DNA from 4 places in the Nonomuraea sp. NPDC049152 genome. Region 1 is predicted to be linked to each of the others. Evidence: riboswitches for the same ligand, from Rfam matches in the RefSeq annotation. Region 1 holds a riboswitch; each other region holds the start of a gene.
What was found. A riboswitch is a leader RNA that binds a small molecule or an ion and turns the genes downstream of it on or off. The one in region 1 is predicted to bind cyclic di-AMP.

Region 1 (7,134 bases):
TCGGACGGATGCGCAGTGTCAACGCAGTCTCCAGATTCCGCAAAGGGCGCGCAAGCCGTTCAGCATTGGATTGTTCGACTAGTCTGGGCGTGTCGGACCTTCTCCTCAGCCATGGAGCGCGCGTAGATGATCTGGCTCTACATCGCGGGGATCGTCATCTTCGTGCTCGGGCTGATGGCCTCCATCGCCCTCCACGAGATCGGTCACCTCGTTCCCGCCAAGCTGTTCGGCGTCAAGGTGACGCAGTACATGGTGGGCTTCGGCGGCACCATGTGGTCGAGGCGGAAGGGCGAGACGGAGTACGGGATGAAGTGGATCCCGTTCGGCGGCTACATCCGGATGATCGGCATGCTGCCGCCCCGCCCCGGCGACGACCCGACCAAGCTGCGAAGGGCCTCGACCGGACCGTTTCAGGGTCTGATCGACACCGCGAGGGACGTCGCGCAGGAGGAGGTCGGCCCCGGCGACGAGGACCGCGTCTTCTACCGCAAGAAGTGGTGGCAGAAGGTCATCATCATGTTCGGCGGCCCGCTGATGAACTTCGTGCTGGCCTTCGTGCTGTTCACGATCCTGCTCGTCGGCATCGGCCTACCCGGCCTGTCGCCCGTGGTCTCGCCCGACACCAACGCCTGCGTCATCCCCCACGGCCAGACCCGCACGGTCTGCGCGGCAGGCGACCAGCCGACGCCCGCCGCCAAGGCGGGCATGAAGGCGGGCGACAGGATCGTCGCCTTCAACGGCGTCAAGGTCGCCGACTGGGAAGAGGCGACCCAGAAGATCAGGAAGAACGGCCCTGGCCCCGTCACGGTCGGCATCGTCCGCGACGGCAGGCCCATGACGCTCAACGTCACGCTCATCAGCAGGGAAGCCGTCGACGACCCCACCGCCAAGACCAAGGGCGAGGGTTTCCTCGGCGTCCAGGCCACCAGGATCTACGAGCAGCAGAGCTTCGGCACCGTGATCGGCTACATGGCCACGCTGACGGGCCACGTGGCCGAGTCGCTGGTCAACCTGCCGCAGCGGATGGTCGGCGTGTGGAACGCCGCCTTCTCCGGCGAGGAGCGCGACCCCAACGGGCCCATCGGCGTCGTCGGGGCGGGGCGCATCGGCGGCGAGATCGCCGCCTCCGGCCTGCCGGTCAAGGACAAGCTCTTCGAGCTGGTCAACCTGCTGGCCGGGTTCAACCTGGCGATCGGCATGTTCAACCTGATCCCGCTGCTGCCGCTCGACGGCGGCCACATCGCCGGCGGTCTGTGGGAGGGGCTCAAGCGCGCCTACGCCCGCGTCCTGCGGCGGCCCGAGCCCGGCTACGTCGACATCGCGAAGGTGCTACCGCTGACATACGCGCTCGCCATGGTGATGATCGTGATGGCGGGCCTGCTCGTCTATGCCGACCTGGTCAACCCGATCAAGCTGTCCGGCTGAGGTCACTCGCCCGTCACGCCGTCGATCCGCTCACGCAGCAGGTCGGCGTGGCCGTTGTGGCGGGCGTACTCCTCGATCATGTGCACCATGATCCAGCGCAGGGACACCTCGTGGCCGTGGCGCAGCGTCTTGCCGATCGTGTCGAGGGGGAGGCCGGCCGACACCTTCCTGGCGTAGGCGATCTCGCCGCGCCAGGCCGCGAACGCCTGCTCGCCCGTCATCGTGGCGATGTCGTCGAAGGCGTCGTCGGGCTGGTCGGGCGTCGAGTGGAGGCGGGGGACGTCCTCGCCCATGAGGTGCCTGCGGAACCAGCCGCGCTCCACGTCGGCCATGTGGCGTACCAGGCCGAGCAGCGACAGCGTGGACGGGGCCGCCGACCGTTCGCGCAACTGGTCGTCGGTCAGGCCCTCGCACTTGATCGCGAGCGTCTCGCGGTGCCAGTCGAGCCAGGCGTCGAGCATGTCCCGCTCGTCTGCTACGAACGGGGTATTGATGCGGGTTTCTGTCATAACGAGTGATTATGGACCCGCTGGAGGAGTGACGCCGACCGTTCCCCGCATGCCGAAGCGCGACCTGATGCCCCCTGGAGTCCACCACCGCGCCGCCTCGTGCCAGCCCGGCACGCGGTAGGTGGGATGGATGATCAGCGTCCCGTCGTCGCGGTTCTGGATCTGCGGGCCGTTGAAGCAGGGGTGCACGCCGTAGAACACCAGCGCGCCGCCGGGGCGCAGGACGCGGTCAGCCGTCCAGCAGCACGGGGAGGCCGGCCAGCCGCCACGACATGGGCAGGAGCTGCCGTTCCAGCTTCTCCGGAGCCACCGCCAGGCGCAGTCGAGGGAAGCGCGACAGCAGCCCGCTGAAGGCCACCTCGCCCTCCTGGCGGGCCAGCGCCGCCCCCAGGCAGTAGTGCAGGCCGTGTCCGAAGCCCACGTGGACCTCGCGCCTGCTGTCGGGCTCGCGGGCGATGTCGAGCCGGTCGGGGTCGCCGAACCTGCGCGGGTCGAAGTTCGCGCTCACGATCACCGCCATCACGGGCTCGCCCTGCTTGACCACCGTGCCGCCGAGCTGGACGTCCTCGGCCGCGTAGCGCAGGCGCGTGCCGTGGACGGGGCCGCACCAGCGCATGAGCTCGTGGACGGCGCGCGGCATCAGCGAGGGCTCGGCGCGGAGCCTGGCGAGCTGGTCGGGATGGGTGAGCAGGGCCGCGGTCCCGTTCCCGATCAGATGGGCGGTGGTCTCGTGGCCCGCGAGGACGAGCGTGAGCACCATGGTGACCAGTTCGGTGTCGGTGAAGCGGTCGCCGTCCTCGTCGTGGGCTCTGATCAGCCCGGTGAGCAGGTCGTCGGCGGGCTCGGCGCGGCGGCGGGGGATGAGGTCGCGGATGTGGTCGACGATGCCGATGAGCGGCTCGACCAGGGCGCCAGGCTCCATGGTGGTCATGCGGGCGCCCCACGCCCGCCACTGCGCCCGGTCGGCCTCGGGGATGCCGACGAGCTCACAGATGACGGTGATGGGGAGCGGGTAGGCGTACTCCTCGACGAGGTCGACGACGCGGTCGGTCGGCAGCGCGTCGAGGAGGGCGGCGCTGATCTCCTCCACCCGCGGCCGCAGCTCCATGACGCGCCTGGCGGTGAAGGCGCGCGAGACCAGCCTGCGCAGCCTGAGGTGGTCCTCGCCGTCGAGGTCGAGGATGCCGCGGGTGAGGTAGACGGCGTACTCGGGCGGGACGCCCCTCGCCTGGGTGAGCTTCTCCCGCAGGTTGGAGACGTCGGCGCCCGGCACGTTGCCGGGGTCGTTGACGAAGCGGTGGTCGCTCAGCACGGTCTTCACGTCGTCGTACCGGGTGACCAGCCAGATCGGGGTGTCCTGCCCGGGGAAGGAGGCGTGGAGGACGGGCGCCTCCTCCCTGAGCTCGGCGAAGCCGCTGAAGGGGTCGGTCAGCAGGCCGGGATCCATCAGGTTGACGGTCTTCATGAGCGCCTCTCGTGACCGGAAGGAGGAATCTGGTCATCGAGTCAAACGTACGCCCGCCGCCGACCCCCTGCAAGGATCAGTTCATCGAGATGTGCACGTGGTCGTAGTGGTTGGCGGTGACGCTGCCGCGGTCGGACATGGCACGCCAGCCGCTGCCACTGTTGATCCGCTGCCGCCAGATCACGTACTTGATGCCCAGGCGGCTCTGGTTCTTCAGCGCCCACGCGGCGACCTGGTCGCCGAGCGCCCTGTTGACGGCCGTCGGTGTGGCGCCGCCCGAGCTCATCATGAAGTCGCAGGCGCGACCGAGCGGATGCTCTCCGCTGCCGCCCGACCGGTAGCAGCCCACCTCGAACGGCAGCGCGAACGTCTTCTTGATCGTGTCGCGCATGAGCGTGGTCCGCGGCGTGATGTTCTCCGAGCCCGTGGGCAGCTCGGGCGCCCAGCTGCCGTCGCTCTTGCGCCCCGGACCTGTCGGCACGAGCTTCTGGAGCTTCTTCTCGATGTCCTTGATCATGCCCTCGGCCTCCTTCCGGTCGTCGGCGACCTGGTCGGTCTCCGTCTTGATCCGGTCGGCGAGCGCGAGCGCGTCGGCGGCGGCCTGCTTCTTGGTGTCGCGGGCCGCGGCGACGCTCTTGACCACGGCGTCCTGCTCGGCGCTCATCTGCTCGAGCAGTGCGGAGGTGGTGAGGTCGGGGGTGTAGAGCAGCGTCGGCAGGTCGGGGGTGCCGGCCTGGTAACGCATCTCAGTGATCTTGGAGGCTTCGGTCTCTGCCCTGGTCAGGGTCTGCTCGGCCGTCGCCAGCCGCTCCTTCGCCTTCTCGGCGGCCTTCCGCGCCTCGGCCAGCGACACGCGCTTGGCGTTGTAGCTCTCGATGAGCTTGTCGACCTTGGAGTTGAGCTGCTTCAGCTCGGCCCGCAACGCGGGTTCGGACGGCTTGGAGGCAGCCGAGGCCGCGGTCGCCGAACCGGTTACGAGGGACAACGCGGCAAGAAAGCCGCATGCGAAACGAGACGTGGGGGACGCCACGAACGATCCTCTCCGTCTGCCGACCGGGTTAGCTGACGGGTTCGGGCGGGAGATGCGGCCCTACCACTCGCGTGGATACACCCCAGGTTCTTGGTGGGTCCCCGGTTCCCGGGCAACGCGCCCGGGATTAGGCATGTAACGGCTGTGAAAGCCGGTGAAAGGGGATATTAGTAGTAAATGTCCGGTAATGCGAGTTCAAGCGGACATCAATTAGTGATCTACCTGTGATCGAAGTAGTCTCGCGGCCTCCTCGGGCAGCACGTCGTTGACGAACGCGCCCATCGCCGACTCCGAGCCCGCGAGGTACTTGAGCTTCTCCGGGGCCCGGCGGATGCTGAACAGCTCCAGGTGAAGATACGCCAGGTCACGGCCCTGCCGTACGGGAGCCTGGTGCCACGCGGCGACGTACGGCATGACCACGCCGAACAGCCCGTCGAGCGCCCGCAGCACGCGGGTGTAGACGGGGCCGAAGGCGGCGCGCTCCTCCTGGGTGAGCGCGGCCAGATCGGGCACCTGGCGGTGCGGGTAGAGGTGGACCTCGAACGGGTAGCGGGCGGCGGCGGGCACGAACGCGGTCCACAGCTCGTTGCCGGCGACCACGCGCTCGCCGGCGCGCTCCGCGGCCAGCACGTCGGCGAAGAGGTTCGGCCGACGGGCCGCGGCCGCCAGGTGCTGGCGGGTGCGCGGGGTCACGTAGGGGTAGGCGTAGATCTGGCCGTGCGGGTGGGCCAGGGTGATGCCGATCTCCGCGCCCCTGTTCTCGAAGCAGAACACCTGCTCCACGCCGGGGATGGCCGACAGCTCGGCGGTGCGGTCGGCCCAGGCCTCCATGACCAGCTCCACCTGGTCGTCAGGGAGCGCGGAGAAGGACGAGTCGTGGTCGGAGGTGAAGCAGACCACCTCGCAGCGCCCCACGCCGGGACGCACCTCGCTCAGGCCGCCGGGGTCGGTGTAGGAACCCAGATGGGTGGAGAAGCTCGGGAACCTGTTCTCGAAGACGACCACGTCGTACTCCGAAGCGGGGATCTCGGTCGGCATGCCGGGCTTCGACGGGCACAGCGGGCACTCGCTGGCCGGAGGCAGGAAGGTACGGGTCTGCCGGTGGCCCGCCATCGCCACCCACTCCTCGGTGAGCGGGTCGTAGCGCAACTCGGAGGCGACGGGCCTGGGCGGCAGTTCGCGCTCGTCGATCGCGCTCCTGTCGGCGTCGTCGCGCCGATCGAAGTAGATCAGCTCTCGGCCGTCGGCCATGTGCGCGATGGTGCGCTTCACTTCGTGTCCTCCGCGATGATCAGTTCTCCCGCCCGCTCGGCCAGCTCCGCGCGAGCCTCCTCCGGCAGGTTCGCGTCGCTGATGACGACGTCGGCCTCCGACAGCTCCGCGATCGTGCTGATGCCGACCGTGCCCCACTTGGTGTGGTCGGCGGGGACCACCAGCCGGTGCGCGGAGGCGACCAGTTCCCTGTCGGTCTCCGACTCCAGCAGGTTCGGCGTGGTGAACCCCGCTCGCGTGCTCATGCCGTGCACGCCCAGGAAGAGCGTGTCGACGTGCAGCCGTCTGATGGCCGCGACGGCGACGGGCCCGACGAGGGCGTCGGAGGGCGTGCGGACGCCGCCGGTCAGCACGACCGTGCGGTCGGCGCGCGGGCTGCGGTGGAAGACGTCGGCGACGGGGACGGAGTTGGTGATGACGGTCAGGTCCGGCACGTCGACCAGGTGGTGGGCCAGCGTCCACGTGGTCGTGCCCGCCGACAGCGCGACGGCGGTGCCGGGGTGGACAAGCGTGGCGGCCCTGCGGGCGATCGCGTCCTTCTCCGGCTGCTGACGCATCGACTTGGCGGCGAAACCCGGCTCCTCGGTCGAGCCGGGACCGTTGATGGTGGCGCCGCCATGGACCTTCTCCAGCAGGCCTCGCTCGGCGAGCGCCTCCAGGTCCCTGCGTATGGTCATGTCGGAGACGCCGAGCTCGCGCACGAGGTCGGCCACCCGGACTCCGCCGCTGCGGCGGACGCGCTCCAGGATCGCCTGTTGCCGCTGTGGTGCGAGCACGTGCCCTCCTTCCAACAGATTCCACCAAATTATGACACATCTATGTTGAAACATGGGGAGTGGAATCTGGGAAAGCCCTTGTCGCGGCAGACGCGTTCGCGAGAGGTTGGGATCATCACATGAGGAGGTAAGCCATGGCCAAGCGCGCACGTAAGACCAAGGCCCGCAAGAAGAAGGCGGCCAACCACGGCAAGCGTCCCAACGCTCGCTGAGGTAGGACATCGGGTACTGCCCGTACCCGATGTTCATCCCTCCGCCAGGCCCGCGAAAGACCCAAGACACGAAATCTCGTGACAGCGTGGCCTCATGCGCCCGCGCGCATCCCGCGCCACCTCCGCCCCCGGCGCGGTGACCTGCTTCCACCTGCGGCGGTCGCCATAGTGTGACGCATGATGTCGCGTGGACTGCGGATCCTCATCGGCCTCGCCGCCGCGGTGATCGTCCTTGCGGGGCTCAGGAGCGCCAGCGCGATCGCGGGCCCGGCATTCCTCGCCCTCACCCTGACGATCGCGGTCAGCCCGCTGCGGGCGTGGCTGAAGCGGCGCGGCGCGCCCGCGTGGGTGCTGATGACCGTGCCGCTGCTGGTCGTGCTGCTGGTGCTGCTGGCGTTCGTGGCCTCACTGGCCGTCTCGGTCGCGCAGCTGGCGAGCCTGCTGC
Region 2 (7,134 bases), on a different contig from region 1:
GCGCGAGAAACTGTTCATCACCACCAAGCTGTGGAACGACGAGCACGACAAGGCCGAGGCGGCCTTCGAGACGAGCCTGTCGAAGCTGGGCCTCGACCATCTCGACCTCTACCTCATCCACTGGCCCGTCCCCGCGCAGGACAAGTACGTCCAGGCGTGGAAGTCGATGGAGCGGCTCTACAAGGACGGCAAGGTCCGCGCGATCGGCGTCTCGAACTTCACGATCGAGACCCTCGAGCGGCTGATGAACGAGACCGAGATCATCCCGTCGATCAACCAGATCGAGCTCCACCCCAACTTCCCCCAGGCCGAGCTGCGCGCCTTCCACGAGGCCAACGGCATCCTGACCGAGGCGTGGAGCCCGCTCGGCCAGGGCAGAGGGCTGCTCGACGACCCCGCGCTGGCCACGCTGGGCCACAAGCACGGCAAGTCGCCGGCCCAGGTCGTGCTGCGCTGGCACATCCAGCTCGGCAACGTGGTGATCCCCAAGTCGGTCACCCCTTCGCGGATCAGGGAGAACATCGACGTCTTCGACTTCACCCTCGACGCGGAGGACATGGCGGCGATCGGCGCGCTGAACAAGGGCACGCGCCTCGGCCCCGACCCCGCCACCTTCAACTGGATGGGCTGAACCGCCCACCGGGTACGGCCTGCGCCCCCAGGCGCGGGCCGTACGCGTGTCCGAGGTGATGGGAAGATCGATCGCCGACAGAGAGGACTCTCATGCGTGACTTGGGTTGGGGAATCGCGGCCACCGGCGGGATCGCCAGGACGGTCGGCGCGGTGATCGCGGCGGAGCCCGGCATGCGGGTGGCCGCGGTGGGCTCCCGCGACCAGGGCAGGGCGGCCGAGCTGGCGGCGACGCTCGGCGCGGACTCGGCCTACGGCTCCTACGCGCGGCTGTGCCAGGACCCGGCCGTGGACGTGGTCTACGTGGCCACGCCGCACGCGCAGCACCTGGAGGTGGCCGAGGCGGCCATCGCGGCGGGCAAGGCGGTGCTGTGTGAGAAACCTCTCACCGCGAGCCTGGCCGACGCCGAGCGGATGGTGGAGCTGGCCAGGCAGGCGGGCGTGTTCCTCATGGAGGCCATGTGGATGCGCTTCAACCCGCTGATCAGGGGGCTGCTGGCCGAGGAGCGGTTCGGGGCGCTGCGCTCGGTGCACGCGTCGTTCGGGTTCGTCATGCCGTACGAGGAACGGCATCGGCTGTGGGACCCGGCGCTCGGTGGCGGAGTCCTGCTCGACCTGGGGATCTACCCGTTCGGGTTGGCGCAGCTCCTGCTCGGCGAGCCGGCTGAGACGCATCTCACAGGTTCGCTCGGTCCCTCGGGCGTGGACGCCGAGGTGGGGGCGCTGCTGACCTACGAGGGCGGGGCACGGGCGCTGCTCGACACGTCGTTGCTCAGCCCGCTGGCCAACACCGCGACCGTGGTGGGGACGGGGCTGCGGGCCGACATCGCCGCGCCGTTCTGGGCGCCGCAGCGGATCCTGTTGTCCGGGCCGGGCGTGGAGCCTGAGGAACTCGTCCTCGACCCCGCCATGAACGGCTATGCCGAGGAGGTGCGCGAGGTGCGCCTGGCGCTGGCCGAGGGCAGGACGGAGAGCGCGATCATGCCGCTGGACGAGAGCCTGGCGATGATGCGGATGCTGGAGGACGCGCGGATCAGGCTAGGCGCTCGTTAGCGCGGGCGGCGGCCTCCTCGTGCCCTGAGCCCGCGGCCATGCGGAAGTGGGCCCGTGCCCGCGCGGAGCGGCCCTCCCTGTCCTCCAGCAGGCCCAGGTTGAACATGGCGCGCGGGGCCGCTTCCGCGTGGCCCGATTCGATGGCCTTGCTGTACCAGCGGCGCGCCGCATCGGTGTTCCCGCAGCAGTCCTCCAGGACGCCGAGGTTGAACATCGCCCTGGGCGTGGCGGCTCTGCCGTACCAGTGGCGGGCCTCGTCGAGATGACCGCTCTCGTCCTCGATCAGCGCCAGGTTGAAGGCCGCCCGCTGGGCGGCCGCCGGATGACCGGATTCGACCGCCAGCAGATACCATCGCCGGGCTTCGTCCGGACGGTGTCCGTCTTCCAGCAGCCCCCTGTTGAACAGGTCCTGTGGCGACATGACCCGACCGTAGATGATCGCCAGACCTTTATCAATTTGTAAGCTACTTGCCTCATGTATTACCTTAGGCTCACTCAAGGCATAAACCGGGCAATCCGGACATAGCCAGACATTGCAATCATCACAGGTTCACCTGTGACCGCTGAATCCGCTCCATGCGGAACCGGGGACCCAATCTCTCTGGGGTGAATCGGCACACCGTGCCGTAGGGCAGCTTCGCGTCCGAACCCGTCAGCTAACCCGGTAAGCGGCAGGAAGCTAGCAAGGAGTTCCCCTTCTTATGGCAAAGCACAGCCGTAGCCGTGCCCCGAAGCTCAACTACGCGCATGCCGCGCTCGGCGCAGTCGTCATCGCCGGCTCGCTCGTACCCAGCCACATCGCCCAGGCCGACAAGCTCCCGCTTGCCGACGGCCCGCGCGTGGCCGCCCTCGCCAACGCTCCCAAGGAGGACGCGGGCAAGGTCAGCACCACCAGCACGACCCAGGCCAAGGCCATGCCGTCCGCCGCCGCCGTCCTCGCCGAGGCCAAGAAGCAGATCGGCATCAGGGAGAACTCCGCCGGCGGTGGCACCAAGTTCCAGAACTGGTACGTCAACTCGCAGCGCGCCAGGGAGACCGTCGCCAGGGACGGCGGCAACGTCCGCGCCTACGCCAACGCCGCGTGGTGCGCGATGTTCGTCTCCTGGGTCGGCGAGCAGACCGGCGCCCGCCCCCAGGTCGGCTGGGACGCCTACACCGTGGCCCACGCCAAGTGGTTCAAGGCCAACAAGCGCTGGGGCCAGACGCCCAAGCCCGGAGCGGTCGTCTTCTTCTCCTGGAGCGGCAGCAAGGCCCTCGACGACATCAACCACGTCGGTTTCGTCCAGAAGGGCAACGGCGACGGCACGATCACCACGGTCGAGGGCAACACCGGCAACGGAGCGGTCGAGGAGCGCGTCCGTCCGACCTCGCAGGTCGTCGGGTACGGCTACCCCAACTACTCCAGCTGACAATCCGTTCACACCCCCCAGGCCCCGTTGCCAGGATGGCCCGTTGACCGATACACGATTCAGCGGGCGCGTCCCTTCGGTGACCGGGGCCCACCACGGGGTCGGATCCGCCGCCGCCAAGCCCTCGCCGGGCAGGCGGACAGCCTGAAGGCCGACCTCATGGATCCCACCGCGACCACCCCCCTGTTCCACCACGCGGAGAAGGTGTTCGGTCCCGTCGAGCCCCTGGTGAACAACGCCGGCGGACGGATGCGGAACACCTTCCTTCCCGACACCCCCTGACGCCTACGGCCGCCTGGCTCCGTGTTCACGAGACACACGCCCGGCAACTCGCCGTGGCCGCCATGGCGTCCGCCCTGCCGATCGCAGAGTTCACGCGGGCGACCTGGCCAGACCCACCAGGCAGGGGCAGCGGGACCTGACCAGAACCGCCAGACACGGCACCGCCACCTGGCGGGACCGCCAGATAGGGCGGCCTCCTCATCGGCCCGACGTCCGGTGGCCCCTGGGCTTCATCCCCGACCGAGGTCTCCGAGGCTCGCCCAACGGTGCCGCCCGCGTTCCGGAGCCATCGACCCACGAGGCGGCGACACCCCCGGCCCCCAAACCACCCCCCGCTCCCCCAAGCAAGCCACCCCCGGTCTCCAAACCACCCCTCGGGCGCCCTCCCCCTTGCCACGCCCTTCAGCCCGCGAGCCTCTCAGCCCGGCAAGCCCTTCGGCCCGGCAAGCCCCTCAGCCCGGTGAACTCCTCAGCCGGTGAAGTCCTGGGCCGGTGAGCCGTCGGTGAGCGTACGGTGAGCCGCCGCCGCGACTGTTGAGCCATCGCTGGATCCGCCGAGGACCAGCCAACTGAGCGAGGAGCGGAGATGGACGTTCTGACCGGCAAGACAGCGCTGGTGACGGGTGGATCGCGGGGAATCGGCCGGGCGGTCGCGCTGCGGCTGGCCGCCGAGGGCGCCCTGGTCGCCGTCCACTACGGCGGCAACGACGCCGCCGCCAAGGAGACCGTGGCGCGGATCGAGGAGGCAGGCGGCCGGGCGTTCGCCGTACGGGCCCGGTTCGGCGAGGACGGCGCGGTGGACCGGCTGTTCGAGGGCCTGACCGCGGGACTGGCGGGGAGCGGGCTGGACATCCTGGTCAACAACGCGGGCATCGGCTCGGGCAACCCGATCTCGCAGGTCACCCAGGAGGAGTTCGGCAGGCTGCTCACGATCAACGTCAGCACGCCGTTCTTCGTGATCCAGCGCGCGCTGCCGCTGCTGAACCATGGCGGCCGCGTCATCAACATGGGCTCGACGGCCAGCCGGTTCGCGGTCTCCACACAGATCGGCTACACCATCAGCAAGGCGGCGCTGGAGTCCATGGCCCCGTCACTGGCCAACGAGCTCGGCGGGCGCGGTATCACGGTGAACACGGTCGCGCCCGGCGCGGTGCGGACCGACATGACCGCGGGCTACACCTCCATCCCCGAGGTGGTCGCCGGGCTCGAAGCGATCACCGCGCTCGGGCGGCTCGGCGAGCCCGAAGACGTCGCCGACGTCGTCGGCTTCCTCGCGGGCCCGCAGGGCCGGTGGGTGACCGGCCAGACCATCGACGTCTCGGGCGGGACCTACCTCGGCCCGATCGCCCTGGCCTGATCGCCGCCGCTCCAGCCGCGCACGGGAATGGGTGTCCGTCAGGTGCTCACCGGCGGGCGGCATACCCGGGGGGAGAGGACCATCCGAACGGCGACGACGCCGTCGACAAGGTCCGCCGCGTGGTCGACGGTTTCCTGACGCCCGGCCACTGACCAGTCGTCCGCCCGGCCGCCGCGAGCGGCCGGAGCATCGGGGCCCGTTCGTGACCCATCGCCCGCCGGCGCCGACGGCTGGGACCGGTCCTGGGCGGGCGGCCGGAGCTCCCGAAGGAGTCGAAGCTCGGGTTCAGAGGAACATGGCACGGCCGAGCCTGCTGTCAGCGGGCCGGCCCACTGTGACGGGGAGCCGTACGACCTGGAGCACGCCTATGAGGATCAGGGCGAAGCCCGCGACCTGGCCCAGCGGAGGCCATTCGCCGCGTGCCGCGTAGACGTAGGCGAACCCGGCGACGGTCTCGACGTTGATGAGCATCCCCGCGGCGGTGGGCGACAGCCGGGCCGAGGCGACGTTCCACAGGCCCGTGGCCGCCCACGACACCACGATGCCCAGCACGAGCACGGCGAGGACGAACGTGGGCAGGCCCGGCGTCTCGCCTGAGGGGTGGGGGTCGGGCGAGAGTTCCCCCGACAGCGCGGCCACGGGGAGTCCTGCCAGGGTGACGACGCCGGTACCGAGGCCGATCACCGTCGACCACGCCCCGCCGGGCACCTCGCGGTGGCGGCTCAGGAAGCGGGCGTTGGCCAGGCCGTACCAGGTCCACAGGAGGACGGCGCCGACGGCGGCCAGCAGGCCGAGGACCTTGAGCCCGACCGGCCGGTCCTCGGTGGGGGCGGAGCCGCTCAGCTCCAGCGTGTTCACGACGGCCAGGCCGATCGCCACGAGTGTCACCGGCATGACGAGGGAGCGCCAGCGGTAGGCCCCCGACAGCACGTTGCCGAGCAGCGCCACGGTGACCGGGATGCAGCCGATGACGATGTCGGTGACGGGCGCGCCGACCAGCTCGATGCCGAGGACGAGTAGCAGGTAGTACAGGACGTTGCCGGTCAGCGCGAACGCCAGGGCCACACCCCAGTGCTGCCGCAGCAGACGCCACAGGACGCGGCCGCCGAAGGCGAACAGCACCAGGGAGATCAGGCCGTAGGCCAGGTACCTGCCGACCGTCACGGCCACCGGGCTCCAGCCGGGCAGGAGCACCGGTATCAGGAAGGCCAGGCCCCAGATGAGGCCTGCCAGCGTGCCCGCGGCGAAGCCGACGGACTGCTCCCTGCGGGTGAAACTCCTCATGCGCACGCTCCCAGGCAGCCCGGGACCAGGTGGTCCCGGGGGTTTCCGTTCAGCGTGGGCGTCCACGCTCTCGGGCGGCGTCTTCAGCTCGGAGAGGGCAGGCTCTCCCGAGCCATACCCTCGGCGGCGGCGATGACGCGATCCGTGCGTGCTGCTGGACAGCGCGCTCGCGGAACGTGCCGTCGGCCCGTCCGAGGCGCACGAGGAGCTGTGCGAGCGGTACGGCCTGGGCCGCTACGGCTTCCATGTCGGCGTCACCGGTCAGCCGGGGAACAGCAGGAACTCCGGCGGCACGGTGTCGGTGAGCCACACCCCGTTGGCACTGACCATGAACGCGTGCCCCGCCGTGTGCATCTCCCCCGCCGACACGACCAGCACCACGGGGACCCCTCTTCGCGACCCCACCCGGACGGCCGTCGCCCTGTCGGCGGACAGGTGGACGTGCCGCCGGGACATGGGCAGCAGCCCCGACCGCCTGATAGCGGCCAGGCTGCGGCCCACCGTCCCGTGGTAGAGCACGTGCGGCGGCTCCACCGGCGCCAGGCCGAGGTCGACGCGCACCGAGTGTCCCTGGCTCGCCCTGATGCGGTCGCCCGCGACGGCGTACCGCCGCTTGTCGTTGTCCGACACCACCGTGTCCAGCTCGGCCCTGGTGATGGGGAAGCCGTGCAGGGCCGCGGCGGTCAGCAGGTCGTCGATCTTCACCCAGCCCTGCTCGTCCAGCGTGATCCCGATCGCCGCGGGGTCGTGGCGCAGGTGCCTGGCGAGGTACTTGGAGATCCGCACGGTCCTGTCGGTCATGCGGGCATTGTGCCGACCGCCCGCCGTCCCCCGCAAAGGGGTTACGGCGGGCAGTGGCGCGCGCCTCAGCCGCCGCAGGCGGCGAAGACGAACGTGTCCTTGAGCATCGAGTAGGTGTCGCGCACCCTGGTCGCGCCCGAGGTCGGGTCGTGCTGCAGGACGGTCATCCTGGTGGCCTTGCCCTCGGGGTACTGCGAGACGTGCAGGGTCACCTGGTTGTCGCCGGTCCAGTCGACCTTGTGGACCGTGCCCTCCTTGGGCAGCTTGATCGCGTGCCCGCCGAGGACCTGGCTGGTGGCCAGGTCGTAGAGCGTGACC
Region 3 (7,134 bases), on a different contig from region 1:
CGACGGGCAGTCCGGTCGCGGAGGCTTCGAGGAACACGATCCCCAGCCCCTCGACGTCGATCCCGCCCAGCCGTGTCCTGCACGGCATGGCGAAGACGTCGCCCACCGCGTAGTACGAGGGAAGCAGCGAAGGAGGCACGACCCCGGTGAACCGCACCGACTCCCCGAGGGGCGCGGCCATGCGGGCCAGCCGACGGCGGTCGGGCCCGCCGCCCACGATGAGCAGCACCGCGGAGGGGACGGCCCTCAGCACCAGTGGCCACGCCCTGATCAGTTGGTCCTGTCCTTTGCGTGGCACGAGCCTGGACACGCACACCGCGACGGGCCTGCTGTCGAGTCCGAGCGACCGCCGCAGGTCCGCTGCATCCACCGACGGGTGGAAGAGGGACGGGTCGACGCCTGGCGTGAGCCGTACGAGCTTGGCGGGAGGCACCACCCCTGCGAGCCTGGCGTGGGTGTAGGACCCCAGGTAGGTGACCACGTCGGCGTGGGCACCGATCCGCCGCATCAGCGGGCGGAAGAGCGGCGAGGACTCGTGCCCGTGGGTGAGCATGACGATCCTGCGCGCTCCGGCGGCGCGCAGGCTGGGGGCGAGGAGGCCGAGCGGGGCGGCGGCGCCGAAGACGACGGTGTCGGCGCGGTGGGCGGCCACGAGCCTGGCCGCCCTTCGAGCCACGGCCACCGTGGGAAGCATGAGTGAGGTGGGGTGCCTGACGACCGGGTACGGCTGCCGCCGGTCGAACTCCTCACAGCCGCGCCACCGTGAGGCGTAGACGAGGACGGAGGGGGTGCGGAGCGCGAGCCCGTGCACGAACGACTGGATGCCGCCCGGCCGGGGAGGGAAGTCGTTCGTGACGACGAGGACCCTGGTCATGGGCGAACCCTGGCCGCCGGGCCGAACCCGAGGACAAGGCGGGAAATCCCGCGTGCGGAACGAACCATGGTCACACGAAGAGCCCTGGTCACAGGGAGAACCGTGGTCACGGGACCGGGCCCGCTCACGGGGCGTTCATGAGCTCCCATGAGCGGGCCATGGCGATGCGCTGCGGTGCGGTCGGGTGCGAGGCATAAAGCACATATTCCACGACATCAGGCGACAAGTCCGAAATGTTGGTAATGGCAAGCCGCTTTTGCATGGAGATGAACGTCTCAGGGTCTCGGGTGAGGTCGAGCGCGTGCAGGTCGGCTCTGGCCTCGATCTGACGGCTGACGACGTTCTGGGCAGGCCCCGACAGCACGGTCGCCAGCGACAGGAAGCCCATGATGGCGCCTACCGTCAGCGGATCCGAGAGCGGCCGCCGCCACAGCGGAGCCAGGCAGAACAGCAGCACCACCCCGAAGGCGGCGCCGAGCCCGCCCACGAGCGTGCCGTTGAGCACGTCGTTGTACTTGGCGTGCCCCAGCTCGTGCGCGATGATCAGCTCCACCTCCTTCTCCGGCGCGGCGAGCAGCGTGTCGTAGACGACGATCCTGCGCGTGGCGCCGAACCCCGACACGTAGGCGTTCAGCGCGGTGGTCCTGCGGGAGGCGTCGGCGACGAGCACGTCCTCGACGGGTACGTCGGCGCGCTCGGCCAGGTCGAGCAGGTCGGTACGCAGTTGTCCCGCGGGCATCGAGGTGAAGTCGTTGAAGAGCGGCTCGAAGACGATGGGATAGATGAACGAGGCGCCCACCGTCAGCACGAACGCGCCGACGGCCGCGGGCACCCACCAGCTCTTGAAGCGCCTGGCCAGACCGACGATCACCAGCACGATGACGGACAGCAGCGCCACGCGCACGCCGATGCCCTTCAGTCTGTCGCCCGTCCAGCTCCCCCAGTTCTGGGTGGAGAGCCCGAAGGCGCGCAGCTCGGTCTCGTACCAGACGCCGAGCGGCCAGCGCAGCAGCTCGACGACGGCGGTCAGCACGACGACGCCGAGGATGACCCGCAGCCACCACGGCCCCCTGAGGCTGCCGAGCAGGCGCTCGCCGAGGGGCGTGGCCACGAGCAGCCCCGCGAACACGATGGTCAGCCCGAGCGACAGGTAGGCGGGCGCGCTGGTGGCCGCGTCGAAGGCGCGGGAACGGGCGATCTGGGCGGCGGTGAAGTCCCGTGCGGGATCGGGTGGTACGGAGGGACCGTCCCGCATGAGGTCCCATGGCGTGGTGAGCGCCACGACCGCGAGGATCGCCACTCCGAGCACCACCAGCGCGATGCCCGCCCGCCGGTCCAGCCACCTCATCGGTTTCCCCCCACGTCGGTCAGCTCGTTCCGGACATACTCCCGCCAGTGCGCGGCGAGCGTGCGGACCGACAGGCCCAGTGGCTCCAGCGCCTGGCCGAGATCCTTTCCGGCAGCCCGATAGTAGAGGTCGACGAGCGCCTGCCTGCCGTACCTGGTGGCGATCAGGCGGCAGGCCAGCCACGCCTCCTGGTAGACCTGTGCGAGCCGTGGCGAGCCCGGCGCGAAGTCGGCGTCGGCGGGCAGCGAGGAGGGGAGCCGGCCCGCGCGTGCCTCGGCCGTCAGCTCCGCCGCCGCGACCGGCGTGCCGAGCCCGGAGCGCAGGTAGCCGACGTAGTCGGCGAAGCCCTCCCGCAGCCACACCGGCCGGCCTTCGGCTCCGGCGGCCACGTGGGTGAGCTCGTGGGTGAGGACGACGTCGCGGCCGACAGGCGTCAGCCGCGCGAAGGCGCCGGGCAGGACGATCACGCGGCCCGCCGAGGCCAGCGCGGCGAGACCTTCCACGGGTCCCGTGCCCGCGAGCGCGGCCGCCTCCGCGGTGGTCGAGGGCATCAACACCAGCGGCCGTACGGCACGCCGCAGGACGGTGGAGACGGTGAGTGCCGCCGTGTCGGCCCTGGAGGCGAGGTCGCGGAGGAGGGCGGCCTCGGCGTGGTGGCCGACGACGAGCGAGCGCTTGCCGTACGCCACGGTGACGCCCGACTCCCACAGTCCTCTGGCCGCGGGCGGCAGCCACCGCCCCGCCGACCCCGCCACCGTGCAGATCACCGGGCAGGCCAGCGCGGCCGCCAGCAGCGTTCTGCGGGTCACCACGGCTGCGATGCTAGCCCGGACAGGCCAGAGCCCCGTCCGAGGGGGGATGGACGGGGCTCTGGACGTCCGGCTAGGCGCCGGGGCGAACCGCGCCGGCGAAGGAGGCCTTGCGCCAGCCGTTGAGCTTCTCGATCCGCACGGTCTTGCCTGTGCTCGGCGAGTGGATCATCCGGCCGTGGCCGACGAACATGCCCACGTGGCCCTTCCCGCGAAAGAACATCAGGTCACCTGGCTTGAGGTTGCTCCACGTGACCTTCTTCTTGATGCGTGCGTACTGGCTGTACGTCACGCGCGGGATCTTGATGCCGGCCTTGGCCCAGGCGTACTGGACCAGTCCTGAGCAGTCGAAGGCGCCCGGTCCCGTGCCGCCGAAGCGGTAGGGGTCGCCGAGCTGCCTTCTCGCCATGGTGACGGCCTTGGTGGCCTTCACCCTCTGCCGAGCGGTTCTGGTCTGCCGCTTCGCCTTGGACGTCGACGCCGCGGCCGTCTTCACGGCGCTCACCGTTCTCACGGCGGTCACCGCCTTCACGGTCACGGTCGCCTGTGCCGTGGGTGCGTGGAGGACGACTCCTCCCATCGCCGCCACGACGCCGCTCAGGGCAAGGCAGGACAGACGGGTTTTCTTCAAGGGGGTAGACAGAACGTCTCCTTGGGACTTCCACGAATGCCTACCGGGTTAGCTGACGGGTTCGGGCGTGGAAGTCGCCCTTCCGGCCTTCAGGCCGGATTCACCCCAGGAACGTGGTTCCCCGGCTCCGTGCTCCATGCCGCACGGACTCGGCAGGTCGACCGCGCACGCCTGTCTGGGGGCTCGGCGCGGCGACCAGCGGATCTTTATGCGTGCACACCGGCCACATCGGGGCCGGTGGACGTTGCCTGCGCCATGGCTTGGTCGCCGCGAAGCGAGAAGGTACCCGGATGCCCAACGGCAGGCAAAGCCGGAGTAAAGATGTCAAGATCACTAACCCATACTTGTCAGAACAGGATCCGCTGCTCCACGAAGTGTTTCGTTATTCGAATGTGACCCTACTCACACTTGCATAAATGCCGACTTGTCAGGTCCCATCTGTCACTTCAGTCACACCCGTAACATCAGCGAAAAGAGGGCCTTCGCATGCTTGATGGGTGGGCGTTGCGCGTCCTGCTGGAGGTCGGACGGCGCGGCTCGTTCTCGGGAGCGGCCGAGGCCCTGTCAATGACCCAGCCCGCCGTCTCGAGGCAGATCGCCACGCTCGAACGCCGCGTCGGCGTCACGCTCTTCCACCGCCGTCCCAGAGGCGTCCAGCCGACCGAGGCGGGCCTGGCGGCCCTCGAGCAGGCCGAGGCCGTGCTCAACGGGATGAGCCTGTTCGAGACCAGGTTGCGGGCCTTCACCACGGCGGAGGCAGGCAGCGTCAGGGTCGCCGCCTTCCCCAGCGCGGCCACCTGGTTCGTGCCCGAGAGCTTCCGCCGCTTCGCCGCGGCGCGCCCAGCCGTCGAGCTCTCCCTCACCGTCGGCGGCGAGGGCCTGCTGGAGGGCACGATCGACGTCGCCCTGCGCACCTCGTGGGATCGCGCGCCCGAGCCGGGGCTCGAGGTGCTCGACCTGTTCGAGGACGAGCTGCTGGTCGCCCTGCCCGCCGGGCATCCGCTGGCGGCGGCCGAGCGCGTACGGCTGGCCGACCTGGCCGCCGAGCCATGGGTCGACGGCACCCACCCCGACTGCCTGGGCCCGATCGCGGAGCTGGCGGCCGCGATGGGCGGCGCGCCGAGGGTCAACCACCTGTGCGACGACTGGAACGGCCGTCAGGGCCTGGTGGCGGCAGGCGTCGGCGTGATGCTCTACCCGTCGATCGCGGGCAGGGCCGTACGCGCCGACATCAGGCTGGTGGAGCCGTCGCCGCGGCTGCCCGCCAGGCGGATCAGCGCGGTCTTCCTGCCTTCGCCGGGCCGCCCGCCCGCAGTGAGCGCCTACCTGGGGGTGCTGCGCGAGTTGAGCGAGAACTACGGGCGGATGGCGCCGACGAGCCGCCCGCCGTAGGAGGACATCGGGACGACCTTCACGACGTCACCCGTCTGGGGCGCGTGCACGATCTTGCCGCCGCCCGCGTAGATGCCCACGTGTCCGAGACCGGAGCTGAAGATGAGGTCGCCGGGCTGCAACGAGTCGAGGGAGACCCTGCGCTTGGCGCCCCACGCCCACTGCTCCCAGGTCGTGCGCGGCAGCGACACGCCGCCTGCCCGCCACGAGGCCTGCGTCAGGCCCGAGCAGTCCCAGCCGCCGGGTCCCGTCCCGCCGTACTGGTACGGCTTGCCGATCTGCGCGTAGGCGAAGCTGAGCACGGAGGCGGCGTTGCCTGAGGCGGAGCCGGTGTACTTGAGGCCGGTGCTGTTCGGGTTGCCCACCTTGTAGGCGCCGAGCTTGCGCAGCAGCTTCTCCTGCTCCTTGACCAGTTCGAGGATCTTGTCCTTCTCCGACTTGACGTCGTCGCGCAGCTTGTCCGCCTCGGTGAGCGCGCCCTGGGCCTGCTCCTTGTCGGCCTTGAGCTGGCGGTTCTCCTCGTCGAAGGCGGCGAGGGTCTGCGCCCGCTCGGCCGTCATCTGGTCCATGAGCGCCATGCCACCGAGGGTCGCCGTGGGGTCGGCGTCGCTCAGCATCGAGGTCCACGAGATTATGTCGGCGCCCTGGTAGGCGTTGACCGCCATGCCGACGACCTCGGCCCGCAGGCCCGCCACCTTGGCCAGCTTGCTCTTGTATCTGTTGTTGAGGCCGGTGAAGCTCTTCTTGGCCTTCTTGTACTTCTCCGTGGCCGTGTTGTACCTGTCGACGACCTTGTCGGCCTTGTCGTTGAGCTTCTCGAGCTTGGCCTTCGCCTGCGCGATCGTTGGTTTGGGATCGGCGACCGCGCCGTCCAGAGGCAGAAGAAGAGCCCCTATCGCGAGACCCGCAGCCACCGGTATCCGGCCAAACCTCACAGCGACACGCCTCCCAGTGATCACGCCTGGGGCGAAATAGTACAGAAGCGTTGCCTACGAGCTCAAAATGTCGCCCAATTCGTGACCTAGGCTCGGCCAAGTCGGCGCAGGAGCAGCGCCGACTGCACGGGCCGCGCGCCCATCCTGCGTACCGACTCGGCCACCTCGCGGTCGGAGGAGACCACCGCGATCGCCCTGCCCTGCGGCTCGGCCCTGACGAGCTGGCGGATCAGGTCGTCGGCGATCTCGCCGGGCGCGCTGAACATCACCCGCACGCCGCGCGGCGCCACGACCTGCACGGGCGCGTTGAGCTCCGCGCCGTCGAAGACCACGGTCACCTCGACCCTGGTCTGGGCGACCAGGCCGCCGAGGCCGGTCATCAGCCGGTTGCGCTGGTCGGCGAGGGTGAGCGTGCCGTACCCGGTCTTGGTCACGTTGTAGCCGTCGATGATCAGGTGGACCTGCGGCAGCGCCAGCAGCTGGTCGAGCAGCTGCGGGTCGTCGTCGGCCAGCGCTCTGGCGGGCACTCCCCGCACGGTGGGCGCGCCGGGGGCGACGGCGGCGACCGAGTCGGCGGGCCTGCTGATCGTGGTGGGCAGCGCCAGCTCCCTGCGCAGCCCGGCCGAGGCGTCCTGGAGCGCGTCGAGCAGCACCCTGATCCTGGCGTCCTCGATGCTGCGGCCCTCGCGAGCGGCCCTGCGCGAGGCTTCGAGCTGCCGCTCGACGTCGGCCAGGCGCTCCTTCATCCGCCGCAGCTCCGACTCCCCCGCGCTGCCGGCCGTGGACGCGGCCAGCTTGGCCTCCTCCGCGACCTGGACCATGTCGGCGGCGTGCCGGTCGGCGGCCTTGAGCCGCTCCCTGGCGTCGTGGAGCTTTCGGCGCAGGTCGGAGTTCTCGGCCCTGGCGGCCTTGAGCTGCTCGCGCAGCCTCTCGCTCTCTTCCTTGGCCGCGGTCTTCTGGGCGGCCAGTTGCTCGCGCAGCCGCGTGACCGTCGCCTCCTGGGCCGAGCCTTCGGCCGCCACGGCCGACTGCTCCAGGTCGGCGCGGGCCATCTCCACCATTTCCGCCCACCCGGGCGGCCTGGTCAGATAGGCTGCGGCCGCTACAAGCACGGGGTCAGCGGCGGGCGGCACGTTGCCCTCGGC
Region 4 (7,134 bases), on a different contig from region 1:
CCATCGCGGCGAACGCGAGAAGCCCGCCGAACCACGGCACCAGGTTGAGAATGGCACCGCCCCAGGTGATGGCCGCCCGCTTGATCGCGGCGTCGCTGGATAGGCCGCCGGGGCCCACGGTTCCACCGACCGGGACGATCTTGATGCCCATGACCATCTTGCCCAGAGTCTGTCCCTTGGACTTGGTCAGCAGGAACTCGTAGCCCACGTAGAACAGTGTTGCGATGACGGCGAGGATCGCCGTGAGCACGCCCGCGCTCAGGCCGCTCGTCGCACCGGTGTTGATGTCGTAACTGGCGAACAGGACCGCGAAGAGGATCGCGCTCATGATGAACCAGAAGATCCCGAAGATCACGCCGTCGACGATGCGGGCGACCAGACGCTGCCACCACTCGGCGAGCGGGGCGGGCGCGCCCGGCGGCTGCACTCCGGCCGGAGCCCCGTACGGCTGGCCGTAGCCGGGCTGCCCGTAGGCGGGCTGCTGCTGCTGGCCGTAGCCGGGCTGGGCGTAGGGCTGCTGCTGGCCGTAGGGCGACTGCTGGCCGTAGCCGGGCTGCGACTGGCCCTGCTGACCGTAGCCCTGCTGGGGCTGCTGACCGTAACCGGGCTGCTGGCCGTAGGAGGGCTGCTGCTGGCCATAGCCAGGCTGCTGACCGGACGCGGGCTGGCCGTAGCCGGGCTGCTGGCCATAGCCGGGCTGACCGTACTCCGGCTGCTGGCCGGAGCCGGATTGACCGTACTCCGGCGGCTGGCCCGAGGAGGCCTGCTGGCCGTACCCCTGCTGCTGACCGTAGTCCGGCTGGCCGTAGCCGGGCTGCTGGCTGGAGGAGGGCTGCTGCTGGCCGTAGCCGGGCTGCTGGCCGTAGGAGGGCTGCTGCTGTCCGTAGCCGGGCTGCTGGCCGTAGTCCGGCTGCCCGTAGGAGGGCTGCTGCCCCGAGGAGGAGGGCTGCTGGCCATAGGGAGGCTGCTGCTGGCCGTAGCCGGGCTGCTGGCCCGAGGACGCGGCCTGCTGGCCGTAGCCCTGCTGCTGACCGTAGCCGGGCTGGCTGTAGCCCTGCTGGCCGTACCCCTGCTGCTGCTGGCCGTAGCCCTGCTGCTGACCGTAGTCGGGCTGCTGCGCCTGTGACGGCTGACCGTAGCCGCCGCCGTCCTGGCGGTAGCCGACGATCGTCACGTCAGGATCGGGCTGCTCGCCCGGGCGTCCTGCGTTCTGCTGACCGTATCCGGAATTCTCATCAGGTTGATCCTGCGGATACGGCGGCTGTCCGGTGCTCACCGTGTCACCTCGCTTCGATGGCGCATGTGGCACATGTCAGGACACATGCTTGCTGTTGCCCAACGTATCGACATGAGTATCAACAATCACCTTTCCTCTTGGTCAACGCCATAGTCAACTGCTTCCAGATGGAGCAGCATCCTGGTGTTGCCAAGGGTGTTGGGCTTGACGTGCTCGAGGTCGAGAAACTCGGCCACACCCTCGTCGTAGGAGGCCAGCAACTCGGCGTAGACCTCGGGCGATACCGGAGTTCCCTGGATCGGGACGAAGCCATGCCGGGTGAAGAAGTCGACCTCGAACGTCAGGCAGAAGACCCTCCGAAGCCCCAGGTCGCGGGCCGTTCTCACCAGCGCGGTAACAATACGGTGACCGATACCTGAACCTTTGACCGCGGGGTCCACGGCGACCGTGCGAATTTCGGCGAGATCCTCCCAGAGCACGTGGAGCGCGCCGCAGCCGACGACCTGGCCGCCGCGCTCGGCGACCCAGAACTCCTGGACATCCTCGTACAGCGTGACCGTGGCTTTTTCCAGCAGCTTTCGGCCCGCTCCCGCGTAGATGTCGACCAGGCGCCTGATCGACCTGACGTCCGGCGTGCGGGCTCGCCGTACGACGATCTCGGTGTCCTGCATTGCGCGCTCGACGACCTGCTCCATGGCCCTTCAGCGTACCTAGCCCGTTTCGGCCCATCCTTAACTGCCGTCACATGGCGCTCTGTAGCGAGGCGAGCACAGTCCGCATCTCTGCACGACAAGCCCGACAAACCATCGTGAATCTCAGTAAAGGCTTTGCAACCTCCTGGTCGATCGGCCTTTTGTGTGATCTGCCCGTGATCCTTCGGATGCGCTTCCTCTACTGGATTGGCAGTTCTGGTTGAGCACGAACCTTGCTTGCACTAGTGTCCACCGACGATGTCCCCCACGCGCCAGGCGTGGAGACACGCCTAATCCCCCACACGGGGAGCCGGGGACCCGCCGGCGGCCACCAGCCGTCAAGGGGTGAGTCCGAGCTCGCGCTCGGTAGGGCTGCTCCGGCCCGAACCCGTCAGCTAACCCGGTCGGCGACTACGAGAGGAGCTGGTTGGTGAAGCGCAGGCGCATCCGCGAGGGGAAGTCCGCGGGCGAGCACGCCCGCCCCCACGAACCGGGTTCCTACAGGAAACGGTTCGCGATCGTGGGCGCCGCGATGGCCGTGCTGGCCCTCACCACGCCTCTGGGCTCGGCCACTGCCGATCCCAAGCCGTCGCTCAAGGAGCTCTCCAAGCGCGTCGAGAAGCTCCACAACGACATCGAGACGCTCACCGAGCAGTACAACGGCCAGCGCGAGAAGCTCAAGAGCGTCAAGAAGTCCGCGGACAACGCCAAGAAGATCCTGGCCACCAGCGAGGCCGACCTGGCCGCCAAGCGGGCGCGGGCCACCCTCCTGGCCGAGAGCACCTACATGTCCGGCGGCCTCACCGACGGGCTCGCCTTCGCCAACTCGGCCGACCCTGACGCCTTCCTCGACGCCGCCGCCACCTCCTTCGCCCTCAACCAGCAGCAGGGCCAGGAGGTCAAGGCGCTCGCCGATTCCATCGCCGCCGCCGAGAAGGCCAAGGCGACGGCCAAGACGCGGCTGGCCGAGGTCCAGAAGCTCGTCGACGACCTCGGCGGCAAGCGCGACAAGATCACCTCGATGGTGGCCAAGGTCGAGAGCAGCCTGTTCAAGAGGGCGATCGGCGAGGCCGGCCGGCCGGGCACCCGCGCCACCAGGGTCAACCTGCCGATCATCGGCAGCGGCAAGGCGGCGGAGGCCGCGCGGTGGGCGCTGACGCAGCAGCTCAAGCCGTACGTGTGGGGTGCCGAGGGTCCAGGCTCCTACGACTGCTCGGGGCTGGTCATGGCCGCCTACCAGCGCGTCGGCATCAGCCTGCCGCACTACACCGGCGACCAGTGGACGGCCGGCACCCACATCACGCGCGAGCAGCTGCGCCCCGGCGACCTGGTCTTCTTCTACAGCGACCTGCATCACGTGGGCATCTACCTCGGCGGCGGGATGATGGTGCACGCGCCCCAGACCGGCGACGTCGTCCGGATCGCCGCGATCGGCAACAGGCCGTTCGCGGGAGCCGTCCGCATCGCCGACTAGACGGGACCGTCCGCAGCCGACTGGGCGGGACCCGTCCACACCACCGACCCGGCCGCGCCGCCGATCAGCGTCGGCTAGATGAGTCTTCGGCGCGCCGCCCAGGCCACCGCCTCGATCGCCGTGGCCACGCCGATCCTGTCGCAGATGACGCGCAGGCGACGACGGACCGTGCGGCCGCTGATCTCCAGCGTCCTGCCCACGCGGTCGACCGTGACGCCCTTGGCCAACTCCGCGAGGAGTTCCAGGTCATCCTGGCTCAGCACGACTCCGTCGTCGGTGAGCACATCCATCGGGAGCCCTCCCACCAACAGCACAACCCTGCGACGTCTCGGCCCGAGCAAGCCGCTCGTCTCGCAGACGGTAAACGCATACGGGAAAGGTCGTCAAGGTCGATTCGCTCGACGCTTGACGGCGGCTATTGACTTGATCGTTTCTATATGAAGAACTCGGATGGCGCGTGGTGCGCAGAACGATCCACAACCGCCTTACAGGAAACTGTCCTTATCCGGAATTTCGCCCTGATTGTTCGCCGTCCAGTTGGGCGTCATAGCGTTCGCGGGCGAGCTCGACGTCCTCGATGTGACTCTCGGCCCATTCCTTGATCGCTGCCATGAGTGGCAACAGGCTCGTTCCGAGTGGTGTGAGGCGATAATCGACCCGCACGGGCACCGACGCGGTCACCGTTCTGGAGACCAGACCGTCCCTTTCCAGCCCGCGAAGTGTCTGGGTCAGCATCTTCTGACTCACGCCCGCCACCATCCTGGCCAGATCGCTGTAACGCATCGACCCATTGGCAAGAGCGGTGAGCACCAGACTGACCCATTTGTCGCTAAGAGCGTCGAGCAGCTTCCTTGAAGGGCACTGGGCGATATAGGCGTCATAGGCCTGCTTGGCCTCGGCGCGGCGCGCGGCCGCCGTCATGGTCGCCAACGGAGCTCCCTCGGGTGAGTAACGCACTTCCAGGTGCCTTCTTACCAGAAGAGAGCAACACTCCCTAGCGTCGGCGGCATGACGACAATGCGTGCACTCATCGGGGGGTCAGGCTCTCCCGAGCTCATCGACGCACCGATCCCTCAGGCGGGGAAGGGCCAGGTGCGGATCAAGGTCGCGGCCGCGGGTGTGAACCTGTTCGACCTCGCGGTCGCGGCGGGAACGCTCACCGACTACGGCGTCGCCCGCGAACTCGACTCCTACGGGCTCGGCTTCGACGCGGCAGGCGTGATCGACCAGGTGGGCGACGGCGTCGCCTTCACACCCGGCCAGGAGGTGATCGCCATCGTCGGCCGGCTCGAACTGCCGACCAAGGCCCAGGCGGAGTACGTGGTGGTCGACGCCCACGCGGTCGCGCCCGCGCCGCAGGGGATCTCCGCGGTCGAGGCGGCCACACTGCCGCTCAACACGCTGACCGCTTGGCAGGCGCTCGACAGGACCAATCTGAACCAGGGCCGGACCGTGCTCGTCACGGGCGCCGCCGGTGCGGTCGGCGGGTTCGCGGTGGAGCTGGCGGCCGCCCGGGGCCTGCGGGTGGTCGCCGCGGCGGGGAGGGACGACGAGGAACTGGTGCGAGGGTTCGGCGCCGAGTGGTTCGTCTCTCGGGATGAGGACCTCGGCGAGGCGGTCAGAGAGCGGGTGCCTCACGGGGTCGACGCCGTGATCGACGCCGCGGTGACCGGGCTGGCTGGGCTGAACGCGCTGCGCGACGGCGGCGTGTTCATCACGCTGACGGCGGGCGTGGCGCCGGTCGCGCTGCGCGGGACGGACGTGACGACCGTGTTCTTCAGGGAGGAGCCGCGCCAACTCGCCGAGATCTCGCGGCTGGCCGGCCTCGGCCGCCTCACCGCCAGGGTCGCCGGCACCTACCCGTTGGAGAAGGCCGCCGACGCGCACGCCCGCCTCGCCGCCGGCGGCCTGCGCGGCCGCCTGGTCCTGACTCCTTGATCGGGTACGGCACCAGCGGCTCGACCCACGAGAACACGACGCCGGCCGTTCGCGGAGAACGGCCGGCGACACGCCGCGCCCGACGTCACCGTGGGGTCAGTGGGTGGGCTTCACCAGCGGGAACAGGATCGTCTCCCTGATGTTCTTGCCGGTGAAGGCCATGATCATCCGATCGATGCCCGCCCCCATGCCACCCGTCGGCGGCATCGCGTACTCGAGCGCCTGCAGGAAGTCCTCGTCGAGCTGCATCGCCTCGAGGTCGCCCCCCGCGGCCAGCACCGACTGCTCGGTGAGCCTGCGGCGCTGCTCGATCGGGTCGACCAGCTCGGAGTAGGCCGTGCCGAGCTCGGTGCCGAACCCGATCAGGTCCCACTTCTCGGTGAGCAGCGGGTTGTCGCGGTGCTGCCTGGTCAGCGGCGAGGTCTCCAGCGGGTAGTCCATGACGAACGTCGGCTGGATCAGCGTGTGCTCGACGAGCTCCTCGAAGAGCTCCTGGACGAGCTTGCCCTGGCCCCACTTCGGGTCCCAGTGGATGTCGCGCTTGTCGGCGTGCTTCCTGATCTGGTCGAGCGGGGTCTCGGTGGTGATCTCCTCACCCAGCGCCGAGGAGACCGAGCCGTACAGCGTGATCCGCGGCCACCTCTCCAGGCCCAGGTCGATCTCGACGCCGTCGTGCACGACCACGGTGGTGTCCAGCGCGGCCACGACCGCCTTCTGGTACATCCGCTGCGTCAGATCGGCCATATCGTCGTAGTCGAGGTAGGTGCCGTAGGCCTCGAGCATCGTGAACTCGGGGTTGTGCGTGGAGTCCGCGCCCTCGTTGCGGAAGTTGCGGTTGATCTCGAAGACCTTCTCGATGCCGCCGACCACGAGCCGCTTCAGATAGAGCTCGATCGCGATGCGGAGATAGAGATCCATGTCGTAGGCGTTGATGTGCGTCTTGAAGGGACGCGCCGCCGCGCCGCCGTGGATCGGCTGCAGCATCGGGGTCTCGACCTCGAGGTAGCCCTCCTCGTGCCAGAAGTCGCGCACCGCGCGGACCGTGGCGCTGCGGATGTGGGCCATCTTGCGCGCCTCGTCGTTGACGATGAGGTCGACGTAGCGCTGCCGTACCCGGGCCTCGGGATCGGTGAGCCCGACGTGCTTCTCCGGCAGCGGGCGCAGGCACTTGGAGGTGATCTGCCAGCTGTCGGCCAGGATGGACAGCTCCCCGCGGCGAGAGGTGATGACCTCGCCCTCGATGCCGACGTGGTCGCCGAGGTCGACGTCGCGCTTCCAGGCGGCCAGCGACTCCTCGCCGACCTTGTCGAGGGAGATCATGACCTGCAGGTCGCCGCCGCCGTCACGCAGGGTGGCAAAGCAGAGCTTCCCGCCGATGCGGTTGAGCATGACGCGCCCCGCGACTCCGACCTTGTCGCCGGTCGCGGTGTCAGGGTCGAGGCCCTGGTATTTCTCCCTGATCTCGGCGTTGGTAGCCGTACGGGGAAAGGTCACCGGATAAGGGTCGACGCCCTCGTCGCGAAGGCGGTCGAGCTTCTCCCTCCGGATGCGCATCTGCTCGGGAAGTTCGTCGCTCACAACACCAAAGGGTACCGATATGGCGCAATGCAAGAGTTCGTCAGCTTATTGCAAAGGGAGTGCAAGCAGGCGGGGCTATCAATGAGACACAGAGCCCAGGGGGGATCCGGCAGGGAGCCGGAACCGTGGGGCTCAAGGAGAGATCATGATGAAGAAGCTCGCGACAGGCTTCCTCGCAGTGGCCGCCACCGGCGCACTGGCTCTGTCGCTCCCCG

Region 2: linked by a shared signal. The riboswitch ahead of AB0B45_RS13350 (CHAP domain-containing protein) and the one ahead of AB0B45_RS26900 (hypothetical protein) in region 1 are both predicted to bind cyclic di-AMP.
Region 3: linked by a shared signal. The riboswitch ahead of AB0B45_RS01845 (C40 family peptidase) and the one ahead of AB0B45_RS26900 (hypothetical protein) in region 1 are both predicted to bind cyclic di-AMP.
Region 4: linked by a shared signal. The riboswitch ahead of AB0B45_RS30850 (NlpC/P60 family protein) and the one ahead of AB0B45_RS26900 (hypothetical protein) in region 1 are both predicted to bind cyclic di-AMP.

Annotation. Positions count from the first base shown of each region.
Region 1 covers NZ_JBEZDO010000015.1:205,935-213,068, forward strand. Annotated here, with positions in the region: gene AB0B45_RS26880 (M50 family metallopeptidase) at 127-1,425, shown strand; gene AB0B45_RS26885 (DinB family protein) at 1,428-1,934, opposite strand; gene AB0B45_RS26890 (hypothetical protein) at 1,944-2,135, opposite strand; gene AB0B45_RS26895 (cytochrome P450) at 2,164-3,399, opposite strand; gene AB0B45_RS26900 (hypothetical protein) at 3,476-4,384, opposite strand; cyclic di-AMP (ydaO/yuaA leader) riboswitch at 4,433-4,573, opposite strand; gene galT (galactose-1-phosphate uridylyltransferase) at 4,640-5,701, opposite strand; gene AB0B45_RS26910 (DeoR/GlpR family DNA-binding transcription regulator) at 5,698-6,477, opposite strand; gene AB0B45_RS26915 (AI-2E family transporter) at 6,867-7,134, shown strand, end outside.
Region 2 covers NZ_JBEZDO010000006.1:13,651-20,784, reverse strand. Annotated here, with positions in the region: gene AB0B45_RS13365 (aldo/keto reductase) at 1-631, shown strand, start outside; gene AB0B45_RS13360 (Gfo/Idh/MocA family oxidoreductase) at 724-1,683, shown strand; gene AB0B45_RS13355 (hypothetical protein) at 1,664-2,104, opposite strand; cyclic di-AMP (ydaO/yuaA leader) riboswitch at 2,235-2,369, shown strand; gene AB0B45_RS13350 (CHAP domain-containing protein) at 2,385-3,092, shown strand; gene AB0B45_RS13345 (hypothetical protein) at 3,252-3,374, shown strand; gene AB0B45_RS13340 (SDR family oxidoreductase) at 3,961-4,731, shown strand; gene AB0B45_RS13335 (DMT family transporter) at 5,017-6,015, opposite strand; gene AB0B45_RS13330 (RNA 2'-phosphotransferase) at 6,277-6,816, opposite strand; gene AB0B45_RS13325 (hypothetical protein) at 6,882-7,134, opposite strand, start outside.
Region 3 covers NZ_JBEZDO010000001.1:384,603-391,736, forward strand. Annotated here, with positions in the region: gene AB0B45_RS01830 (glycosyltransferase family 4 protein) at 1-874, opposite strand, end outside; gene AB0B45_RS01835 (M48 family metallopeptidase) at 999-2,222, opposite strand; gene AB0B45_RS01840 (hypothetical protein) at 2,219-3,034, opposite strand; gene AB0B45_RS01845 (C40 family peptidase) at 3,105-3,662, opposite strand; cyclic di-AMP (ydaO/yuaA leader) riboswitch at 3,685-3,827, opposite strand; gene AB0B45_RS01850 (LysR family transcriptional regulator) at 4,149-5,054, shown strand; gene AB0B45_RS01855 (NlpC/P60 family protein) at 5,018-5,968, opposite strand; gene AB0B45_RS01860 (NYN domain-containing protein) at 6,076-7,134, opposite strand, start outside.
Region 4 covers NZ_JBEZDO010000019.1:134,564-141,697, forward strand. Annotated here, with positions in the region: gene AB0B45_RS30840 (RDD family protein) at 1-1,276, opposite strand, end outside; gene AB0B45_RS30845 (amino-acid N-acetyltransferase) at 1,363-1,932, opposite strand; cyclic di-AMP (ydaO/yuaA leader) riboswitch at 2,207-2,354, shown strand; gene AB0B45_RS30850 (NlpC/P60 family protein) at 2,360-3,403, shown strand; gene AB0B45_RS30855 (LuxR C-terminal-related transcriptional regulator) at 3,478-3,693, opposite strand; gene AB0B45_RS30860 (helix-turn-helix domain-containing protein) at 3,905-4,324, opposite strand; gene AB0B45_RS30865 (NADP-dependent oxidoreductase) at 4,412-5,341, shown strand; gene lysX (bifunctional lysylphosphatidylglycerol synthetase/lysine--tRNA ligase LysX) at 5,438-6,919, opposite strand; gene AB0B45_RS30875 (hypothetical protein) at 7,065-7,134, shown strand, end outside.